2 regions of the Paracoccus aminophilus JCM 7686 genome follow, and region 2 is predicted to be linked to the other one. Evidence: riboswitches for the same ligand, from Rfam matches in the RefSeq annotation. Region 2 holds a riboswitch; the other holds the start of a gene.
The links. Region 2 has a riboswitch for cobalamin ahead of JCM7686_RS22005 (CbtB domain-containing protein). Riboswitches for the same ligand answer to the same signal wherever they lie in the genome.

Region 1: another riboswitch for cobalamin. It lies ahead of nrdH (glutaredoxin-like protein NrdH); the one in region 2 lies ahead of JCM7686_RS22005 (CbtB domain-containing protein).

What each region holds. Positions count from the first base shown of each region.
Region 1 covers NC_022041.1:136,684-148,232, forward strand. Annotated here, with positions in the region: gene JCM7686_RS00695 (FadR/GntR family transcriptional regulator) at 1-317, shown strand, start outside; gene JCM7686_RS00700 (LysR family transcriptional regulator) at 345-1,238, opposite strand; gene JCM7686_RS00705 (MFS transporter) at 1,420-2,775, shown strand; gene speB (agmatinase) at 2,799-3,764, shown strand; cobalamin riboswitch at 3,953-4,148, shown strand; gene nrdH (glutaredoxin-like protein NrdH) at 4,243-4,464, shown strand; gene nrdI (class Ib ribonucleoside-diphosphate reductase assembly flavoprotein NrdI) at 4,480-4,896, shown strand; gene nrdE (class 1b ribonucleoside-diphosphate reductase subunit alpha) at 4,878-7,004, shown strand; gene nrdF (class 1b ribonucleoside-diphosphate reductase subunit beta) at 7,080-8,051, shown strand; gene JCM7686_RS00735 (acyl-CoA synthetase) at 8,135-9,766, opposite strand; gene JCM7686_RS00740 (TerC family protein) at 10,116-11,549, shown strand, end outside.
Region 2 covers NC_022044.1:139,786-151,334, reverse strand. Annotated here, with positions in the region: gene JCM7686_RS22055 (ABC transporter substrate-binding protein) at 1-249, shown strand, start outside; gene JCM7686_RS22050 (FecCD family ABC transporter permease) at 246-1,247, shown strand; gene JCM7686_RS22045 (ABC transporter ATP-binding protein) at 1,244-2,011, shown strand; gene JCM7686_RS22040 (DUF6925 family protein) at 2,008-3,021, shown strand; gene prpB (methylisocitrate lyase) at 3,064-3,975, opposite strand; gene prpC (bifunctional 2-methylcitrate synthase/citrate synthase) at 3,979-5,148, opposite strand; gene JCM7686_RS22025 (MmgE/PrpD family protein) at 5,159-6,700, opposite strand; gene JCM7686_RS22020 (acyl-CoA thioesterase) at 6,716-7,108, opposite strand; gene JCM7686_RS22015 (short-chain fatty acyl-CoA regulator family protein) at 7,228-8,616, shown strand; gene JCM7686_RS22010 (CbtA family protein) at 8,687-9,526, opposite strand; gene JCM7686_RS22005 (CbtB domain-containing protein) at 9,538-9,741, opposite strand; adenosylcobalamin (AdoCbl) riboswitch at 9,789-9,881, opposite strand; gene JCM7686_RS22000 (histidine phosphatase family protein) at 9,962-10,510, shown strand; gene JCM7686_RS21995 (isocitrate lyase) at 10,625-11,549, opposite strand, start outside.

The DNA.
Region 1 (11,549 bases), on a different replicon from region 2:
CCGCGCGCTCGATCCACCGCGAAGATGCCGATTACCAGTTCCATCTGGCGATTGCCCATGCTTCGGGCAACGAGTTCTTTTCGACCGCGCTTGAGGCGCTGAAGGAACATATCGCGCTGGCGATGCGCCAATATGGCGTTGTGCTGGACGATGACCGTCAGGGGCTTGCCAATTTCATCGACGAACACCGCGCGATTTACGAGGCGATCCGCGACCGCAATTCCGGCGAGGCGCGCCGGTTGATGGCCGCCCATCTGATCTTGCCCGAGATGGTTCCAGCCAAGCCCTTCGCGCGGGCCGAAGCCGCCCGCGCTTGACCGGGCGACCGATTAACCCCCCACCGATTAACCAAGCGTCGCCGCCAGATCCTGCGCGAACAACCGGGCGACCTCGGTCGGTTCTGGCTGGACCCGCAAGGCGATGTAGAACTGTGATTTCCAGTCGAGCCCGGGCCCGCCAAGCGCGCGCATCTCGCCGCGATCGACCCATTTCTGCGCGAAATGCACCGGTAGGAAGCCCAGAAAGCAGCCCGAGCGAATCAGCACGGCCTGCGCCTCCATATTTGAAACCGAAGCCGTGATCAGCGGATCATGCAGCGCGGCCAGCTCGGCGCGTTGCAGATAGGGCCGCACCGTCATCGGATGGGCCGAAATTTCCTGCGGCGAGATCGCGCCCGGCTCGCGGTCGAAAAGCGGATGATCCTGCCCGCAATAGAGCGCGTGATCCTCGACCCAGACCGGGCGGTAGTCGATATTCGGGTGCCGGGTCGGAAAGGGGCCAATGGCGACATGGATATCGCCGGTTTGCAGCCCTTTGCTCAGCGCCTCGGTCGTGCCGACCTCGACGGTCAGCCGCACCTGCTGCTCACGCGTGAAAAAGCGCCGGATCGCGTGGTGGATCGGCAGATCGGGGTTGTCGGCCTCGCTGTCGACGATGCCGATGCGCAGATGCCCGGTCAGCATCCGGCGCAGCGTGCCAAGATTGGCCTCGCAGACCTCCATCACCGAGAGCATGCGCTTGGCCTCGGCATAGACCTCTTGCCCCTTGGGCGTCACGGCAAAACCCGCGCGCCCGCGATGACAGAGCGTGAAGCCCAAGGTCGTTTCCAGATCCTTGAGATGGGTCGAGATCGCCGCAGGCGAGGCGCCCAGCACCGCCTGAGCCCCGCCAAAGCCGCCATGTTCGACCACGGCGCAGAAGGTGCGCAGATTGCGCAAGGTATAGTCGTTGATGCGCATCGCTCCTCCTCCTTTCGGTCGAATACATCAGAAATCCCGAAACGAATAACAGAAACTCTCGATTTATGGCAGGTGAGCGGCGCGGCATCGTCAGATCCGGTCGCAGGACAGCGGGGAGGTTGTCCTGCGGCCAGGGCCTGCGCTCCCCAAAGCCGCAACCAGCCAGAGGGGAGGAGACCTCATGACTGCCGAGACCACCGAATTCAGGGCCAATCCCGGTCCGAGCCGCGCTGAGGTGGCCGAAAGCGGCCTGCTGCGCCGCGCCGCCTTCGCCAGCTTCATCGGAACCTTTGTCGAATGGTTCGACTATGCCGTTTACGGCTTTCTCGCCGCGGTCATCGCCAAGGTGTTCTTTCCGGCGACCGATGCCCGCAGCGCCTTGATGGCGACCTATGCGGTCTTTGCGCTGAGCTTCATCGTGCGTCCGATCGGCGGCGTGATCTGGGGCCATTTCGGCGATAAATTCGGGCGCAAGGCGACGCTGTCGCTGTCGATCTTCATCATGTCGGGCGCGACTTTCGTCATTGCTTTCCTGCCGGGCTATCAGTCCGTCGGCATGTTGGCACCGGTGCTGTTGCTGCTGACGCGGATGGTGCAGGGCTTTGCCGCCTCGGGCGAATTCGCGGGCGCGGCCTCGTTTCTGGCGGAATATGCGCCCGACAACCGGCGCGGCTTTTTCACCTGCCTTGTGCCTGCGGGTGAGGCGACCGGGCTGCTCGCGGCCTCGCTGTTCGTGGCGGTGCTTTATGGCGTCCTGACCGAAGAACAATTGCTGTCCTGGGGCTGGCGTCTGCCCTTCCTGATGGCGCTGCCCTTGGGCTTTGTCGGCGTCTACATCCGGCGCCGCCTTGAGGAATCCCCGCATTTCCAATCGCTTGAGGAAGAGCGCCATGTGCCCGTGGCTCCGGTCAAAGAGCTGCTTCAGAACCATCTGCCGCAGATCTTCACGGCCTTTGGCGGCACCTTGGTCAATGCGGTCGGCTTCTATCTGATCCTGATCTATATGCCGACCTGGCTGTCGGATGAGCTGGGCGTCGGCAAGGAAGCGGCCTTCCTGAGCGCGACGGTGACGCTTTTGGCCTATCTTTGCGCGATTTTCCTGATGGGGCGGTTGTCGGACCGGATTGGTCGCAAGCGGATCTTGCTGCTGTGCTCGGGGCTGTTCATGGTGGCGACGCTGCCTTTGTTCAGCGTGCTCTCGTCGGTCGATTACACCGGCATGGCGAGCGGTGGCTACCTGCTGATCCTCGCGGTTCTGTCGCTTTTTGGCATCCTCTTCGCGATGAATGGCGGCACGCTGGCGACCTTCCTGTGCGAGCTTTTCCCGACCCGCGTCCGCTTCTCGGGCTTCGCGCTCAGCTATAACTCGGCGAATGCGCTGTTCGGCGGCACCGCGCCGCTGGCGGCGACCTGGATCGGCGGCTTTATCGGCGCGGCCTATGCTCCGGCCTGGCTGCTGACCATCGCCGCCGCGATCACCTTTGTTTCCATCATGTTCAGCCGCGCCGGAGCCCCCGGCGCCAAGCTGGAAGACTGACCTCGACCCGAAAGGACCCCCTTATGAGCGCTACTTATGACGCTGGCCGCCTGAACCTGCCCTTCGTTGGCATCTGCACCTTCGGCAAGAATCCCTATGTCGCGGATTGGTCGAAGATCGACGCCGATGTTGCCGTGCTGGGCGCGCCCTTCGATTTCGGGACGCAATACCGCGCAGGCTCGCGCTTTGGGCCGAGGGGCGTGCGCGAGGCCTCGACGCTCTTCAGCTTTGGCCATGGCGGCGCCTATGACCACGAAGACGACGCGACCTATCTGACCTCGGATGTGCGCATCGTCGATATTGGCGACGCCGATATCGTCCACACCGATACCGCGAAAAGCCATGCCAATATCAAGACCGGGGTCGAGGCGATCCTGAATGCCGGGGCCTTCCCGGTGGTGATCGGCGGCGATCATTCGATCAACATCCCCTGCATCGAGGCCTTCGCGGGGCGCGGCGACATCCACATCCTGCAAATCGACGCCCATCTCGATTTCGTAGACGAGCGTCACGGCGTGCGCACCGGCCACGGCAGCCCGCTGCGCCGCGCCTCGGAAAAGGACTATGTCACGGGCATGACCCAGGTCGGCATCCGCAACGTCTCGTCGACGGCGCGCGATGGCTATGAGGCGGCGCGGGCGGCGGGCTCGGATATCCTCTCGGTGCGTCAGGCGCGCAAACTGGGGGCCGAGGGGGTGATCGACCGCATCCCGGAGGGCGCGCGCGTCTATGTCACGCTTGATATCGACGGCTTCTGCCCCTCGATCGCGCCCGGCACCGGCACGCCCTCGCATGGCGGCTTCCTCTATTACGAGGTGCTCGAAATGCTGCAGGCGGTGGCGCAACGTCACGAGATCGTCGGCATCGATCTGGTCGAGGTCGCGCCCGATTACGACCATGGCGATGTCACCTCGGTTCTGGCGGCGCAGGTGCTTCTGAACTTCCTCGGCTTCGTCTTCCACGCCCGGGCGCAGCGCACGCAAAGCTGATATGCTGCGGCGTCACAGCGATGGCGCTTGAAACCGAATCCGCAAGATGCGAGAGGGGGCCCAACGGCCCCCTTCTTCTTTTCCGGCCACCAGTTTTCCCTACATTTCAAGCAAAACTCAGCAAAGTCAGATGGCTTGGCGGGCATCGTTGCCTATATACCATATGTTGACATTTCTGTGGCGGTGGTGTCCATTGGTTGTGTTCTGGTTCTTGAGTCGGGCGAAAGCTTGAGGAGGGAAAAAGAGGGAAGCTGGTTCAAGCCAGCGCTGCCCCCGCAACTGTAGGCGGAGAGCGAAGCCAAAGAGGTCCGGGGGCTGCCACCCCTAGGGATCGGCCGAGCCGTGACCCGTGAGTCAGAGACCTGCCAGGACAGGAAAAAGACTTAACCGTGCGGTGGGCGCGGGACCTTTTGATATCCGTCGCGGTGCGCTTCGACGGTGGTCCCTTCGCCTCTCGTGCCATGCCTAGGGACAAAAAATGACCATCACCGTCTACTCCAAACCGGCTTGCGTGCAGTGCACGGCCACCACCCGCGCGCTCGATGCAAAGGGCCTGTCCTATCAGGTGGTGGACCTGACGGAAGACGCGGCTGCCATGGAGAAAGTGGTGGCGCTTGGCTATCGTCAGGCCCCGGTGGTGATCGCGGGTGAAGAGCATTGGGCCGGGTTCCGTCCCGACATGATCGGCCGCCTGTCGTAAGGAGCCCGCCGCGCCGTGCTGGATCTGGTCTATTACTCCTCGCGCTCGGGCAATACGGCCCGCTTGGTGGAGCGGCTGGGCCTTGGCGGCGCGCGGATACCCCTGTCGCCTGCCGAGCCGATGCCCGAGCCCCGCGTGCCCTATGTGCTGGTCCTGCCGACCTATGCAGACGGGCAGGGGCGGGGCGCTGTCGCCAAGCCGGTGATCCACTTCCTGAACGACACCGCCCGCCGCGCCTTGTTGCGTGGCGTCATCGCCGGGGGAAACCGAAACTTCGGCTCGACCTTCGCCCTTGCGGGCGATGTGATCGCACAAAAATGCAACGTCCCGGTGCTCTACCGCTTTGAGCTTTCCGGCAATGAAACCGACATCGCCCGTATCCGCGCGGGCCTAGCAGAATTCCGGGGGATGGAATGCTCGACAATGGCGTGAAGGCCGAACTCGATTATCATGCGCTGAACGCGATGCTGAACCTCTATGACAATGAGGGCAACATCCGCTTTGACGCCGACCGCAAGGCGGCGCATCAATATTTCCTCCAGCATGTGAACCAGAACACCGTGTTCTTCCACTCGCTGGACGAGAAGCTCGATTATCTGGTCGAGGAAGGCTATTACGAGGCCGAGGTTCTGGACCAATATTCCAAGAACTTCATGCGCCAGATCTGGGACGAGGCTTACCGCAAGAAGTTCCGCTTCCCGACCTTCCTCGGCGCGTTCAAATATTACACCTCCTATACACTGAAGACCCGCGACGGTCAGCGCTATCTCGAGCGTTATGAGGACCGCGTCGTCATGGTCTCGCTGGCGCTGGCGCGCGGCGATGAAAAGCTGGCGACCCGCTTCATGGATGAGATCCTTTCGGGGCGCTTCCAGCCGGCAACGCCGACCTTTCTCAATGCCGGGAAGAAATCGCGCGGCGAGCTGATTTCCTGCTTCCTGCTGCGCATCGAAGACAACATGGAATCGATCGGCCGCTCGATCAACTCGTCCTTGCAGCTCTCGAAGCGCGGCGGCGGCGTGGCCTTGATGCTGACCAATATCCGCGAATCCGGCGCACCGATCAAAGGTATCGAGAACCAGTCCTCGGGCGTCATCCCGGTGATGAAACTGCTGGAAGACAGCTTCTCCTACGCGAACCAGCTTGGCGCGCGTCAGGGTGCGGGCGCGGTCTATCTGAACGCTCACCACCCCGATATCCTGCGGTTCCTCGACACCAAGCGCGAGAACGCCGACGAGAAGATCCGCATCAAGACGCTGTCTTTGGGCGTGGTCATTCCCGATGTGACCTTCGATCTGGCGAAGAAGAACGAGGATATGTATCTCTTCTCGCCCCATGACGTGCAGAAGGTCTACGGCGTCCCCTTCTCGGAAATCTCGGTCACCGAGAAATATCAAGAGATGGTCGACGACAAGCGCATCAAGAAGAAAAAGATCAACGCCCGCGCCTTCTTCCAGACGCTGGCCGAGATCCAGTTCGAGAGCGGCTATCCCTATATCATGTTCGAAGACACGGTGAACAAAGCCAACCCGATCGACGGGCGCATCACCATGTCGAACCTCTGCTCGGAAATCCTGCAGGTCAATGAGGCCTCGGAGTTCAGCGAAGATCTGAGCTATTCCAAGATGGGCACGGATATTTCCTGCAACCTCGGCTCGCTGAATATCGCGGCAACGATGGACGGCCCGGATTTCGGCGCCACCGTCGAAGCGGCAATCCGCGCGCTGACGGCAGTGTCGGAAATGTCGGCAATCGAATCCGTCCCCTCGATCCGGCGCGGCAATGACGAGGCCCATGCGGTCGGTCTTGGCCAGATGAACCTGCACGGCTTCCTCGCCCGCGAGCGCATCCATTACGGCTCGCCCGAAGGCGTCGAGTTCACCAGCGTCTATTTCGCCGCCATCGCCTATCACGCGATCCGCGCCTCGAACCTGATCGCGCGCGAAAAAGGCGAGACTTTCAAGGGCTTCGAGAAATCGAAATATGCCGATGGCTCGTTCTTCGCAAAATATACCGAACAGGACTGGCTGCCGGTCTCGGAGGAGGTCGTGCGCGTCTTTGACGGCATCGAGCTGCCGACCCGTGAGGATTGGGCCGCGCTGAAGGCGGATGTGATGGCGCATGGCCTTTACAACCGCAACCTGCAAGCGGTGCCGCCGACCGGCTCGATCAGCTATATCAACAACTCGACCAGCTCGATCCACCCGATCGTGGCCAAGATCGAGATCCGCAAGGAAGGCAAGATCGGGCGCGTCTATTATCCGGCGGCTTTCATGAACAATGAAAACCTCGAATATTACCGCGACGCCTATGAAATCGGCCCCGAGAAAATTATCGACACCTATGCGGCGGCGACCGAGCACGTCGACCAAGGCTTGTCGCTGACGCTGTTCTTCCCGGCCGAGGCCACGACCCGCGACATCAACAAGGCGCAGATTTATGCGTGGAAGAAGGGGATCAAGACGATCTACTACATCCGCCTGCGCCAGACCGCGCTGGAAGGCACCGAGATTCAGGGCTGCGTGTCCTGCTCGCTCTGAGCCACGTCATGACGCCGGGGGCTGTCTGCCCCCGGACCCCTGAGGATATTTTGACATGAAAGAGGGGTTCTTCGGATGAAGGATCAGATTCTCCGCGCGCCGCTCAAGGCGATCAACTGGAACCGTCTGGACGATGACAAGGATCTCGAGGTCTGGAACCGTTTGACGGTGAACTTCTGGCTGCCGGAAAAGGTGCCGCTGTCGAATGACGTGCAAAGCTGGGCGACCTTGCGCCCCGAAGAGCGCGAGTTGACGATCCGGGTTTTCACCGGGCTGACGCTGCTGGATACCGTCCAGAATACGGTGGGCGCGCCGTCGATGATGCCCGATGCGGTGACGCCGCATGAAGAGGCGGTGCTCTCGAACATCGCCTTCATGGAGGCGGTGCATGCGCGCAGCTATTCCTCGATCTTCTCGACGCTGTGCCTGACGCCCGAGGTGGATGCGGCCTTCCGCTGGTCGGAAGAGAACCAGCATCTCCAGCAAAAGGCTCGGCTGATCCTGCAGGAATATAACGTCGGGGCCGATCCGCTGAAACGCAAGATCGCCAGCGTCTTCCTGGAAAGCTTCCTCTTCTACTCGGGCTTCTATCTGCCGATGTATTGGTCGAGCCGCGCCAAGCTGACCAACACCGCCGACCTTATCCGCCTGATCATCCGCGACGAGGCGGTGCATGGCTATTACATCGGCTACAAATACCAGCGCGGCCTAGAGAAAGTCTCGGAAGAGAAGCGTCAGGAGCTCAAGGATTTCGCCTTCTCGCTGATCTTCGATCTCTATGACATCGAGTCGAAATATGCGGCCGAGCTATATGACGGCATCGGCCTGACCGAAGACGTCAAAGCCTTCCTGCATTACAACGCCAACAAGGCGCTGCAAAACCTCGGCTATGAGGCGCTTTTCCCGCCGCAGGCCTGTGAGGTGAACCCGGCCATCCTCGCCGCCCTCTCGACGGATAGCGAGAACCACGACTTCTTCTCGGGTTCGGGCTCGTCCTATGTCATCGGCAAGGCGGTCGCGACCGAGGATGACGACTGGGACTTCTGATCCTGTCTTTCATGAGGAAATATCCTCGGGGGTGAATTGCGGCGAAGCTGCAAGAGGGGGCGGACAGCCCCCTTTCCTTTTCCTCAGCCCAGATCCTTCACCATGCCGCGCAGGACATATTTCTGGATCTTGCCGGTCGAGGTTTTGGGCAGATCCGTAAAGACCACAGTTTTCGGCACTTTGAACCGCGCCATATTCTCGCGGCAGAAGGCGATGATCTCGGCTTCCGTCGCGGTTTTTCCGGGCTTCAGCGTGATGAAGGCACAGGGCGTTTCGCCCCAGGTCTCGTCAGGGCGCGCGACCACGGCGGCTTCCATGACAGCAGGATGGCGGTAAAGCACGTCCTCGACCTCGATCGAGGAAATATTCTCGCCGCCCGAGATGATGATGTCCTTCGAGCGGTCCTTGATCTCGATATAGCCGTCCTTATGCATGACCGCGAGATCACCCGAGGCGAACCAGCCGCCGCGAAAGGCCTTGGCGGTTGCCGAGGGGTTCTTGAGATAGCCCTTCATCACATTATTGCCGCGCATGAAGATCTCGCCGATGCTCTCGCCATCCGCGGGTAGCGGCGCGAGGGTTTCCGGGTCGGCGATCATCAGCTCGCCCAGCACCAGATTCTTGACCCCCTGACGAGCTTTCAGGCGCGAGATCTCGGCGGCGGGCAGGCTGTCCCATTCCGATTTCCAGGCGCAGATCACCGCCGGGCCATAGGTTTCAGTCAGGCCATAGACATGGGTGACCGCGATGCCCATCGCCTCCATCGCGGCAATGACGGCGGCGGGGGGCGGGGCGCCTGCGGTCATCACCTTGATCTGATGGGTGAAGGTCTTGAGCGCATCCGGAGCATTGGCCAGCATATTGAGCACGATCGGCGCGCCGCAGAAATGGCTGACCTTCTCGGTCTCGATCAGGCGAAAAATCGGCTCGGCCCGCACGGCGCGCAGGCAGATATTGACCCCGGCATTGGCGGCAATCGTCCAGGGGAAGCACCAGCCGTTGCAGTGAAACATCGGCAGCGTCCAGAGATAGCGCGCGTGGTTCGGCATCTCCCAGGCATTGATATGTTGGGCGGCATTCAGCGCCGCGCCGCGGTGGTGATAGACGACGCCCTTCGGGTCTCCGGTCGTGCCCGAGGTATAGTTGAGGCTGATCGCGTCCCATTCGCTCTCGGGCAGATGCCAGTCGAAGGCCGGATCGCCCTCGGCCAGAAGCGCCTCATAGGTGAGCTGGCCGAGGGGGCGGCCGCCGGGGAAGCTCGCGTCCTCAATGTCGATCACCAGCATGTCGGGACGGTTCGCGAGCGCGATCGCGCGCGCCGCGGTTTCGGAAAACTCGGGATCGACGAACAGCGCCTTCGCCTCGCCGTGGTTGAGAATGAAGGCGATGGTTTCGGCATCGAGGCGCGTGTTGATCGCATTGAGCACCGCGCCGGTCATCGGCACCGAGAAATGCGCTTCGAAGATCTCGGGAATATTGGCCGCGAGCACCGCAATCGTATCGCCCCGGCCAAAGCCCCGGGCGGCCAGGGCGCCCGCCATCTGGCGGCAGCGGCGGTAGGTGTCGCCCCAGGTCTGGCGGCGGCTTTCATAGACGATGGCGGGATAATCGGGATAGACGGCGGCGGTGCGTTCCAGAAAGCGCAGCGGGCTCAATTGCTCGAAATTGGCCGGGCCCGCATCGAGGGCCTGATCATAGATCGTGTTCCGTTGCATCTTATCCTCCTCGCAGATCCGTCCCGTGGCGGGGGCCCCGGCCCGCGCCGCCACAGAGCCCAGTATTGCACGGCGCCACGCGATTTCCAGCCGTGCTGTCGGAGGATGCGGATCGCGGCGGGGCGGCGCAAGAGGGTCGGCAAAAGCGCGGTCTGGCCTTTTCGGGCGCGGGGCGGGGCGGCTCTGTCACCAAAACACAGCAGTCATCAGAGAATATTCGCCCGTTAAGGCCTTTTTCAGGGCCAGAAGGGCTTTGCGACCGAATTGCCTCTTGCCGAGCGTCCCGCCGCAACTGAATCTGAGTGCGATTGATCACTACTGGAGCCTGAGGCCCGTGTTTTTTGAATGGATGTCTGATCCCGCAGCCTGGGCGGGACTGGCAACTCTCGTCGTGCTCGAGATCGTGCTGGGGATCGACAACCTTGTCTTCATCGCCGTTCTTGCCGACAAACTTCCCCCCGAGCAGCGTGACAAGGCGCGCAAGCTAGGACTTTCGCTGGCCTTGCTGATGCGTCTGGGGCTGCTGGCTTCGGTCGCCTGGATCGTCACGCTGACCCAACCGCTGTTCCACCTGATGGACCACCCTTTCTCGGGGCGGGACATCATCCTGATTCTCGGCGGTATTTTCCTGCTCTTCAAGGGCACGATGGAGCTGCACGAGCGGCTGGAGGGCCATAGCGAGCATAAATCCGGCAAGGTTTATCACGCGGTTTTCTGGCAGGTTTTGTTGCAAATCGTCATTCTGGACGCGGTTTTCTCGCTCGACAGCGTGATTACGGCGGTCGGCATGGTCAAACATCTGTCGGTGATGATGATCGCGGTCATCATTGCGGTGGGCGTGATGATGCTCTCGGCCAAAACGCTGATGGCCTTCGTTTCGCGTCATCCGACGGTGGTGATCCTGTGCCTTGGCTTCTTGATGATGATCGGTTTCTCGCTGATCGTCGAAGGCTTCGGCTTCCACATTCCCAAGGGCTATCTTTACGCGGCCATTGGCTTTTCTGTGCTGATCGAGGCGCTGAACCAGATCGGCAAGGCCAACCGCAATCGCTATGCGACGCGGGGCGATGTGCGTGACCGCACCGCCGAGGCCGTGCTGAAGCTGCTGGGCGGCAAGACCTCGCGGGTCGAGCTTGACGGAACCGCTTCGGTCATCGCGGCGCGTTCGGCTGAGGGGCAGGTCTTTGCCGTCGAAGAGCAAGAGATGATCCAGGGCGTGTTGTCCCTGGCCGACCGTCCTGCGGTCTCGATCATGACGCCGCGGACCGAGATCGACTGGATCGATCTGGATCGCAGCCCCGACGAGATCCGCGCCCAGCTGCTGGACGAGGGCCATTCGCGCTATATCGTGGCGCGCGGCAATATCGAGCATTTCATCGGCATCGGCCTGACCAAGGATCTCTTGGCCGATATTCTGGAGAAGGGCGCGATCGACACCGAAAAGACCATCCGCCAGCCATTGATCCTGCACGAGCGCGTCACCGCTTTGCGTCTGATGGAGCAGTTGCGCGCCTCGAAGGTGAAATTCGCGGTGATCGTCGATGAATATGGCTCGCTCGAAGGGATCGTGACGCCTTCGGATCTGCTGGAGGCGATTGCGGGCGATTTCGCCGATGAGGACGAAGAGCCGCTGATGATGGAGCGGCAAGAGGACGGTTCGTGGATCGTGGACGGTTCACTGGATGTGCGCCGCGCCTCGACGCTTCTGGATGCGGATCTGTCCGATGACGCCGACCGCTATTCGACGCTGGCGGGCTATATCCTGTGGCAGCTCGGCACTTTG
Region 2 (11,549 bases):
ATCCTCTCGCTTGAGCAGCTGGTGCGGGCCAATCCCGATCTCTTGATCCGTGGGCAGGGCTTTGGCGGCGGCTCGCGCGCGGAAGACATTCTCGATCACCCCGCCGTGCAGGACCTCGCCGCGCGGGCGGGCGTTACGGCTATGGCCGATCCCGATTGGGTCTGCGGCACGCCTCATGTTCTCGCCGCCATCGCAAAACTGCGTGCCGCCCGCCTTGCGGTGCAGAAGGAGCAAAAGGAAAGCCCATGAGAGATCCCGCTTCCTATCCCCGCGTGCTGGCGGCTTTGGGCGCGCTGGTCCTCGCGCTCTTCATGGCCTCCTTGCTGATCGGCACAGTGCCGGTCGCGCCGGGCGCGGCGCTCGCAGCGCTGGTCGGCGCGGGCGATCCGCTGCTCGGTATGGTCATGCAAGAAATCCGCCTGCCCCGCGCCATTCTTGGCCTGCTGCTTGGCGCAAGCCTTGGCCTCTCGGGCGCGGCGATTCAGGGCTTTCTGCGCAATCCCCTCGCCGAGCCCGGGTTGATCGGCACCTCGGCGTCGGCGGCTTTGGGCGCGGTTCTGGCGATCCAGACCGGGCTTGCCGCCGCCCTGCCGCTTGGCCTGCCCGTCGCGGCCTTGGCCGGGGCGCTTCTGTCCGTGCTGGTCATCCTGACGCTTGCGGGCGGGCGCGGCGGAGCCCTGCCGCTGATCCTTGCGGGCATCGCGATTTCGGCGCTCGCTGGGGCGGCGACCTCGCTGGTGCTGAACCTCTCGCCCAATCCTTTCGCCGCCAATGAGATCATTTTCTGGATGATGGGCTCGCTTGCCGATCGCTCGATGCTGCATGTCTGGACCATGTTGCCCTTCTTTGTGATCGGCGCGGGGCTGCTTTTGTCGACCGGCAAGGGGCTCGAAGCGCTGACCTTGGGCGAGGATGCGGCGGCCTCGATGGGGATCGGCCTTGGGTCCCTGCGGCTGCGGCTGGTGCTGGGCGTTGCCGCGCTGGTCGGCGCGGCGACAGCCGTTGCGGGTGCGGTCGGCTTTGTCGGTCTGGTCGTGCCCCATCTGCTGCGCCGCGCGGTCGGCGCCAGCCCGGCGCGGCTGCTGCCCGCCTCGGCTTTGGGCGGCGCGGCGGTCATTCTTGCGGCCGATATCGCAGTGCGGGTGATTGCGCCGGGCCGCGATCTCAAGCTTGGCGTGTTGACCGCCTTGATCGGCGCGCCCTTCTTTCTCCATCTGATCTGGCGCAGCCGGAGCGAGGGGCCATGAGCGTACTGTCCCTCAAGAAACTGTCCCTGCGCCGGGCAGGGCGTGGCGTCTTGGCGGGCATTGATCTCGATCTTGCGCCCGGCGAGTTTGTGGGCCTTCTGGGCGCGAATGGGGCGGGCAAGACCACACTCTTGCGCGCCGCTTTGGGGCTTTTGGCGCATGAGGGGCGATCCTCGCTGACCGGGCTTCGCCCAGCCGAGCGCGCGCGCCGCGCCGCCTTCATGCCGCAGGGGCGCGAGATTGCCTGGCCGGTCTCGGTCGCGCGGCTGGTTGCGCTTGGCCGCGCGCCCCATGGCGACGCAGGTGATCGCAATCGCGGCGAACACCCCGCCGTCTCCCGCGCCCTTGCCGCGCTGGGGCTGGAGCCCCTGCGGCATCGCCCCGCCACCGCGCTTTCGGGCGGCGAGCAAGCGCGCGTCCTGATCGCGCGGATGCTCGCGCAGGACACGCCCCTTCTGATCGCGGATGAGCCGATTGCCGGGCTTGATCCCGCCGCGCAGATCCGGGTCATGTCCTGTTTCGCGGCGCTGGCCGCCGAGGGGCGGACGGTGCTGGCCTCGCTGCATGATCTGGGCCTTGCCGCGCGTCATTGCTCGCGGCTGATCCTGCTGCATGAGGGCCGGATTCTCGCCGATGGCCCCCCGCTCGATGTCTTAAGCCCCACCCACCTTGCCCGCGCCTTCGGCATCACCGCCTATCGCGCGCAAACCGCCGAGGGGCCGGTGCTTCAGCCGCTCGATATTCTGACCGGAGACCTGCCATGACCGTCCCGCAACCGACGCTCGACCAGCATCTGAAGGCCGCGCTGCCCGATCCGGATGCGGGCTGGTCGATGGGCTCTTTCGGCGCGATTGCCGAGTTTCACCATGTCGCGGGCGATCCCGCCCCTGCCCTGCTTGCGGGCTGCGCGGCGGTCTCTGCGCGCGGCGGGGTGCGGCTCGAGGAGCTCGACCGGGTCACGCCCATCGCCTGGGAGGCGCTGAGCCCGCGCCCCGATCGCTGGCAGCAAGGCGTGGCGCTGTGCCTGCCCGCGCCCGAGGCGGCGATGACGCAGCGCGCGGTCCTGACCGAGCTTGGCCCCGACCATGACGCCTTGCGTGCTCAGGATCGTGCGGGCGTGCTTTTCGACATGGGGCTTGACCAGCCGCAAGTCGATTTCTGCATCCGCACCGCCGATCCCGAGCTGCTGGCGCTGCTGCGCGCCCATGTCGGACGCCCGGTGATGGCGCCCGGCAATCCGGCGATGGCCGCGATCCTCAAGGCCCATCCCCATCGCGTGGCGCAGAGCCGGATCGGGCGGGTCGAGGTCTATCAAAAGATCGGCGGGCCGGACACTGGCGGCACCTCTCCGACCGGGCCGCATACCCATGTCCTGCCCAAGCTCTTGCGCGCGCGGCGCAGCCATTCGGCGAATATGCCGATCCCCGAGGGGCTGGTGCCGGTCGCGGGCTTTCATCCACCCAGCCCGATCATGGGCACGCTGGCAGAAGACCGCGCCTTCGATCCGGAGATTTTCGCGGCGTTTCAGGCGTTTCTGTCGGCTTGGGGCGATCCGGTCAATCTGGCGATCAAGCAGCGGCTCTGGGCGGCCTTGGCGGGCGGCGCCGAGCCCGGCGATCTTGCCCCGCCCGAAGATCGCGCGGGTCGCGTCGCCTTTCGCGTGGCCTTGCGTCAGGCGGGGCGGCGCGAGGGCGAAAACGCACGGCTGGCCCGCTGGCGCGCCGCCTATGACCGCGAGCTTGACCACGCCGATGAAGATGCGCCGGGCCATTAGGCCCGACGCGTGCCCCGCGAGGGAGGTGCGGAGAAAGGGAAATCAGCCGAGTTTCGGCAAAACGCTGCGGGCAATGCTGGCGTCGAGCGCCTCGAAGTCATTGAGCCCGATCAGCGCGTAAAGCTCGGCCCGGGTCTGCATCTCGGGCAGCATGGCGGTGGTCGCGCCGTCGCGTTTGAGCGTGGCGTACAGCTTTTCCTGCGCCTTGTTCGCGACGCGCAAGGACGAGACCGGCCAGATCACCATATCATAGCCAAGCTCTTCGAATTCGCGCGCGGTGAGCGCGGGCGTGCGGCCAAATTCGGTCATATTCGCCAAGAGCCGCACGCCGGGCAAAGCGGCGCGAACCTCGCGAAACATCTCGACGCTGGTCAGCGCCTCGGGGAAGATCGCATCCGCGCCCGCCTCGACGTAAAGCTTCGCGCGCGCGACCGCGCCTTCGATGCCTTCCGAGGCCGCCGCATCGGTGCGCGCGATCACCACCAGATCGCGCCGGGCGCGTGCCGCCGCCGCAACCTTGGCCGCCATATCCGAGGCGCTGGCCAGTTTCTTGTCGTTCAGATGGCCGCATTTCTTGGGCAGGAGCTGGTCTTCGAGGTGAACCGCGCCTGCGCCTGCCTCCTCGAACACCCGCACCATATGCATGACATTGAGCGCCTCGCCATAGCCGGTATCGCCATCGACGAGCAGCGGCAGCCCGCTCGCCCGCGCGATCTGGCGGATGAAGAAAGCGACCTCATCGACGGTGATGATGCCGAGATCGGGCAAGCCCATGCTGGCCGTCATCGCCGCGCCCGAGAGATAGAGCGCCTGAAACCCCGCCGCCTTCGCCTGAAGCGCGGCCATGCCGTTTTGCGCGCCGGGCAGTTCCAGAATGCCCGGCCGGGCCAAAGCCGCGCGGAACCGGGCCCCCGCAGGGGCCTCGGGCAGGTCGTTTCCGATCAGATAGGGCATGGCTTACTCCGCTGCGGTAGCAATGAGGCGGTCGCGCAGGTCGATCGGCTGAAAATCGCGGTTCTCGGGGCCGATGTAATTGGCCGAGGGCCGGATGATCTTGTTGTCGATACGCTGCTCGATCACATGAGCGCCCCAGCCCGCCGTTCGCGCGATCACGAAGAGCGGCGTGAACATTGCGGTCGGCACGCCCAGCAGATGATAGGACACCGCCGAGAACCAGTCGAGGTTCGGGAACATGCCCTTGGCATCGGCCATGACCGTTTCGATCCGGGCGGCGATCTCGAACATCTTGGTGCTGTTTTGCGCCTCGGCCAACTGGCGTGCGACCCGCTTGATGACGACATTGCGCGGATCCGAGATCGTATAGACCGGATGGCCAAAGCCGATCACCACCTCTTTCGCGGCGACGCGGGCGCGAATATCGGCCTCGGCCTCGTCGGGGGTCGCATAGCGTTTCTGGATCTCGAAAGCGACCTCATTGGCGCCGCCATGTTTGGCGCCGCGCAGCGCTCCGATTGCGCCTGCGACCGTCGAATAGACATCCGAGCCCGTTCCCGCGATGATCCGCGCGGTGAAGGTCGAGGCGTTGAATTCATGCTCGGCGTAAAGGTTCAGCGTGGTCTGCATCGCCCGCACCTCGCCCGCCGAGGGCGGGGCACCGTGCAGAAGGTGCAGGAAGTGGCCGGCGATGCTGTCCTCGGAGCTCTCGACCTCGATACGGCGGCCATTCTGGGCGAAGTGATACCAGTAGAGCAGCATCGAGCCCTGCGAGGCGATCAGCCGGTCGATGATGTCGCGCGCGCCGGGCGTGTTATGATCCGCCGCTTCCGGCAGCACGCAGCCCATCGCCGAGACGCCCGAGCGCAGCACATCCATCGGATGCGCCGAGGCCGGGATCGCCTCGAGCGTCTGGCGCACCGCCAAAGGCAGGCCGCGCAGACCGCGCAGCTTGGCCTTATAGGCGCGCAGCTCCGCGCCAGAGGGCAGCGCGCCATGGATCAGCAGATGGGCGATTTCCTCGTATTCGCAGGCCTCGGCAATCTCGAGGATGTCATAGCCGCGATAATGCAGGTCATTCCCGGTCTGGCCGACGCTGCAGAGCGCTGTATTCCCGGCCACCACGCCCGAAAGCGCCACGGATTTCTTTGGTTTTCTAACAGGTTCCGACATGTTCTTCCCCTTATGACCAGTCAAAGATGCCCGTCGGGCGCGGTGCGCCAAGACGATCCGGCGAGACGGTGAAATTGAGCTGCCCCAGATCGCCGCGCCCCAGATCGCTCAGGTTTTCGGCGGCATTGAGGAAGCGGCGCTGCTCTTCGGGGGTGATGATCCCTTCCGAGAGCGTCAGGAATTTCTGGACGTAATTGGCGCGGACAAAAGGGCGCGCGCCATCGGGATGGGCATCGGCCAAGGCAAGCTCGTCGCTGATGACGCGGCCATCCTTCAGCCGCACCTCGACCCGACCGCCAAAGGCTTTCTCCTTGGGATCGCGGGCGTGATAGCGGCGCGTCCATTCGCCGTCCTCGACGGTCGAGATCTTGTGCCAGAGCGCCACGGTCTCGGGGCGGTTGGCGCGCTCGGGGGCATAGCTTTTCTCGTGATGCCAGCCGCCGTCTTCCAGCGCGACCGCGAAAATATACATGATCGAATGGTCCAAAGTCTCGCGCGAGGCCTTCGGGTCCATCTTCTGCGGGTCTTTCGCCCCGGTCCCGATGACGTAATGGGTGTGATGCGAGGTGTGGATGATGATGCTGTCGATCTGGCTCAGATCACCGATCCGTGGCCCCATGCGCCGCGCCAGATCAATCAGCGCCTGCGACTGATATTCCGCCGAATGCTCCTTGGTATAGGTGTCAAGGATCGCGCGTTTGGCCTGACCCTTGGCGGGCAAGGGCACCTGATAGCGCGCCTCGGGGCCCGACAGCAGCCAAGCGATAAAGCCGTCCTCGCCTTCCCATGCGGGCGACGGCGCGCCCTCGCCGCGCATGACGCGGTCCACCGCCTCGATCGCCATTTTGCCCGCAAAGGCCGGGGCAAAGGCCTTCCACGAGGAAATCTCGCCCTTGCGGCTTTGGCGCGTCGTCGTGGTGACATGCAAAGCCTGCTGGATCGCCTGATAAATCACCTCGGTCGGGAGTTTCAGCGCCGTGCCAATCCCGGCAGCGGCTGACGGCCCGAGATGGGCGATATGGTCGATCTTGTGCTCGTGCAGGCAGATGCCTTTGACCAGATTGACCTGAATCTCATAGCCCGTCGCGAGCCCCCGGATCAGATCGCGGCCCGAGAGCACGCAATGCTGGGCCACCGCCAGCAGCGGCGGGATATTGTCGCCGGGATGGCTGTAATCGGCGGCGAGGAAGGTGTCGTGGAAATCCAGCTCGCGCACCGCCGTGCCATTGGCCCAGGCCGCCCATTCCGGGCTGACGCGGGTCGCATCCGACATGCCAAAGACCGTCGCGCCGCGCTGATAGGGATGGCACAGCGCCTGTGCGCGCGCCGAGGCGACCGGACGCCGCGCCAGGGATGCCGCCGCCACCGCCGCATTGTCGATGATGCGGTTCACGATCATCTCGGTCACTTCGGGCAGAACCTCGACCGGATCGGCGGCGACCTCGGCGATTTTCCAGGCGAGCTGGTCCTCGCGCGGCAGATGTTCGGCGGATTTGTAGCTGCGCAGATCATGCAGGACGGTTGCGGCAGAGATCTTGTCGTGAATGGTCATTTCGCTTTCCTTTGTTCAGATCGGTGTGGCGAAGGGGGCGGGCGTCAGCGCCTGCGGGCGGCCTTTGTCATCGACCGCCACCATCTCGAAGCGCCCGCGCAGGACCTCGCGCCGGGTCGCAGAGCTCAGCGGTGCTGCCTGCCCCACGACCTCGACGGTCATCGAGCTGCGCCCGGTGCGGATGACCCTGGCCTCGAGCTCCAAGAGCGCGCCGACCGCAATCGGGGCGCCGAAATCGACCCGCTCCGAGCGCGCCATGACCACTGCGGTCCGGGCATGACGCGAGGCGGCGATAAAGGCCGCCTTGGCCATCAGCGCCAAGGCATTGCCGCCAAAGAGCGTCCCGTAATGGTTCGCCTGTTCGGGAAAGATCACTTCGGTCAGGGTGGTCGTGGCAGGTGCGGTCATGTCGATTGCCCTTCGCAAGATTGGCAATCCCATCTATTCACATCCGGGATACCGCGATAAACTCCTGAAAAAGCGGTGATCTGCGAAGGTCATTCTTGCAAATTGCAAAGGTTGCGAAGATGGCAAAGACATTCATGGGCGTGCGCCTGCGCCGCTTGCGCGAGGAACGCGGGCTCACTCAGGCGGCGCTGGCCCGCGCGCTCGAGATCTCGCCGAGCTATCTCAACCAGATCGAGCAGAACCAGCGTCCGCTGACCGTGCCGGTGCTTTTGAAGCTCAATCAGGCCTTCGGGCTGGATGTGCAGCTCTTTTCCGATGCCGATGAGGGGCGGCTCATCACCGAGCTGCGCGGCGCCTTGGCCGATCAGGGCGCGGGGGCGTCTTTGGCCGAGGTGCGCGAGCTCGCCGCCAATATGCCCGCCGTCGCTCGCGCGATTGTCGCGATGCAGCGGCGTCTGCGCGATACGGCAGAGCGCGCCGATCTTCTGGCCGGGCGGCTCGACAACCGCGACAGCGCGGCCTCTCCGGCGGCGTTTGAATCGGTGCGCGACTGGTTTTACGAGCGGCGCAATTACATCCCCGAGCTCGACGAGGCCGCCGAGGCCATCGGCGCGGCCCTGCCGCCCGGTCGCATGACGCCGGGGCTGATCGACCGGCTGGCGGGGCGGCATGGCATCCGCATTGCGCTTGCGCCCGAAAGCGGCAGTCTGCGCCACTTTGACCCGGCGGCGCGGCTCTTGCATCTCGCCGCTCATCTGAGCGAGGGCCAGCAGGCCTATCAGATCGCGACCCAGCTGGCCTTTCTCGAACAGGATGAGCTGATCCGGCGGCTCTCGGATGAGCCGGGGCTCGGCCCCGATGCCCGCGCCTTGCTGCGCATTGGGCTTGCGAACTATTTCGCGGGCGCGCTGCTGCTGCCCTACCGGCTGTTTCTGGCGACGGCCGAGGCGCTTGGCTATGACATCGACCTGCTCGGGCGTCGCTTTGGCGTGGGGTTCGAGACCACCTGTCACCGGCTCTCGACCCTGCAACGCCCCGAGGCGCGCGGCGTGCCGTTTTTCTTCATCCGCACCGACCGCGCCGGGAATATCTCGAAGCGGCAGTCCGCCACCGATTTCCACTTTTCGCGGATCGGCGGGTCCTGCCCGCTGTGGAATATCTACGAGGCGTTCTCGCGCCCCGGAGAAATCGTGCGGCAGGTCGCGCAAATGCCCGACGGGCGCAGTTATCTGTGGATTGCGCGGCTGGTGCGGCACGGTCAGGGCGGGTTTGCCGCCTTGGAAAAGACCTTCACGGTCGCGGTCGGTTGTGATCTCGCCCATGCCGAGCGGCTGGTCTATGCGCGCGGGCTCGATCTGCACGATCCGGGTCTTGCGACGCGGATCGGCCCGGGCTGCAAGGTCTGCGAGCGGCCCGCCTGTCCGCAGCGCGCCTTTCCGATGCTGGGCCGCGCGCTGGATGTCAGCCCGACCGATGCACGGTTCGCGCCCTATTCCAGCGGGGCCTGACAGAAAAACGCGCCGACGGGAGGGCCGGCGCGTCAGATGTGTCAGGATCGCTGCGTGTTAAGGGGGCGTCTTAAGCGAGCCGCGTGCGATGGGCCGGCGTGTGGTTCCACGAACGCTGGACCAGCCAGCCGAAGATCAGCCCGATGCCGCCCCAGAGCACCGCCTCGATCACCAGCGAGACCGTGCGGAAGTGCCAAAGCAGATCGCCCGGGAAATCCGCAGGAACTTCGTTGATCGTGGGCAGCACAAAGCCCGCCGCCGTGACCAGCCCAAGATAGGCGATGGTGGCGATGATGCCCGACTGCCAGCGGTTGGTGCTGCTGCGCGCGATTGCGACCGCGATCACCATGGCGATGATCGACAAAAGCAGCATCGCGAAATAAAGCTGCGTGCGCATTCCGATGGTCTCGCCGTGGCCGACCGCGGGCGGGTTGGCCGGGTATTTGAGCTGCGGCACGATGATGACCATGACATAGCCAAGCCCGGCCATGATCGCCGAGGTCGCCTGTGCCGAGAGATGCGAGAAACGCCCCTCGATCAGCGCGAAGGCCAGACCGAAGATGCCGCCAAGCCCCGCGCCAAAGACCAGCATCCCGGTCAGCAGGCCAAAGCCCGCCTGAGTCTCGCGCGACACCAGCGCCTCTTCGTCGCCGCCATGCGAATGCCCGGCAGGCGCCGCAGATTCGCTTGATGCGACCACGGTCGAACCCGCGTCGGTCGTGCCATGTTCATGGGTCGCGGCCTCATGGGTGGCGGCGTGATCGGCCTCGGCTTCAGCGGCGGAATTCGCCTCTTCGATGGCAATGGCGGCGGCAACCGGGGGCTCGCCCCAGACGCGGCCCACGCCAAACGCCAATAGGCCAGCGATCAGCCCGGCAATCATGCCGAGCAGCAAATAACGTCCAGTCATGTCAGATCCCCTCAGTGGCAGGGGAAGCCGAGGAGGTGACGGGCATCATGCACGAATTCATGCACATACATGCCGTCGAACAATGCCACCGCGCCTTGCTCGGTGGTGACGAAATACATGGCGAGCAGCATGATCACGCCCGCAAAGATCGCCCAAGGCGCCCATTTGCTCAGCGGGATCGGCTCGACCTGAAAGTCGGGGGCGACGGCAGACATAGCCATAATTTCTCTCCTTCGGATACGCGTCCGGCGTGGATTTCTGCTTGCCATGAACAGGGGTCTGACTTCCGCGAGGCTTTCGCGGTTACAGTGGCGCGACCGCGCCGGATTCACACCGGCTTCCACCGTCAGGACAATCTCGAAGATGCTGCGCCTGCAATGTGGCAATGTCAAAGAGAACTTGCCTGACCTAACCCCAATGTCCGAAGCTCAACTGATGACGATCCGACTTTCCCTGATTTGCGCCGCGCCCCCTGACGGCACGGCTTTCCCCGCCGATCAGCCAGCCTCTCGGCCTGCGCTGGACAAGCTGACCCCGCTTGCCGGGGCGGACCTCTGCCTGATCTCGCCCCTGCGGCGCGCGCGCGACACCGCGCAGGCGCTTGGCTGTCAGGGCGTGCTGGTCCCTGCTTTGGCCGAGACCGATTTCGGCGCCTGGGCCGGGCGCGCGCCCGCCGATCTGCTGGCCGAAGCCCCCGCCGATTTCGCGGCCTGGCTGGGCGATCCCACCGCCGCGCCGCATGGGGGCGAAAGCTTCGCGCAGATGGCCGCGCGGGTGACCGGCTGGCTTGACGCCCTGACGCCCGAAAGCGGAGAGCTGATCGCCATTACCCATCCCGGCCCGATTCAGGCGCTGGTCCTGTCGGTGCTCGACGCGCCCCTGAGCGCCGCCGCGCGGGTCAGCGTCAAGCCCCTGTCGCGCACGCGGCTGAGCCATGACGGGCGGCGCTGGTCGCTCCATCCCGGCGCCGCGCTCTTCGACTAACCGGCGCGGGCAGGACGGCGAAAACAGATGCGCCGCCCCCGGAAGGGACGGCGCAGAGAGGGCCGGTTTACCGCGATTCCCAAGGAAACCCCGGCCCCCTATCCGGGGCGCGGCTTATTCCGCCGCGAATTGGTTCATCGTATTGGCATGGCCGCCCGCTTTCAGCGCGCGCTCGCCCGCGACCATTTCCTTGAACGTGTCGCCCAGATCCGAGCCGACCTCGTGCTGGTGCTTGACCGCCGAGATGCCGCGCCGGATTTCCTCGCGCTGGACCGTCTTCACATAGGCCAGCATCTTGTCCTCGCCGAAATAGCCGCGGCTGAGTTCATCGACCGATTTCGCGGTGAGGTGGAAGGTCGGCAACGTGATGAGGTTGTGGAAGACCCCCGCGCGCGCCGAAATATCGGTCTGGAAGCGTTGCAGACGCGCATCTGCCTCGCGGCCGAGATCCGTCGCGTCGTAATCGGCCTTCATCAGCTCATTGCCCTCGGGGTAATCGCGCGCGCTGATCTTGCCCTCGGCCAGCCATTGTGTGCGCACCTGTTTGCGCAGGTTGAGCGTCCAGTTGAAGCTCGGCGAGTTGTTATAGGTCAGCTTGGCTTTCGGCACCTCCTTGCGGATTTCATTCACCATGCTGGCGATCTCATCGACATTCGGCGTGTCGGTTTCGATCCACAGGAGATCCGCGCCGCCATCGCGCAGCGAGGCCACGCAATCCTCGATCACCCGGGCGCGGCCGGTGCCTTCGATGAAGGGGAAGAGCCCGTTCGGCAGGCGCACCGGCTTGACGAATTCGCCGCCCTGATAGAGCGCAAGTTCGCCCTCGCGGATCGGATTGGCCTCGGTGATCTGCTCGGTCTTCAGCCATTTGAGATATTCGGCGGCGTGATCGCCCGGCTTCTGGCTGACCGGCACTTTCTGGGTCAGACCGGCGCCAAGGCTGTCGGTGCGCGCGACGATGACGCCATGATCGACGCCGAGCTCTTCAAAGGCCAGACGGCAGGCGCGGAGTTTCTCGATGAAATCTTCGCGCGGCACG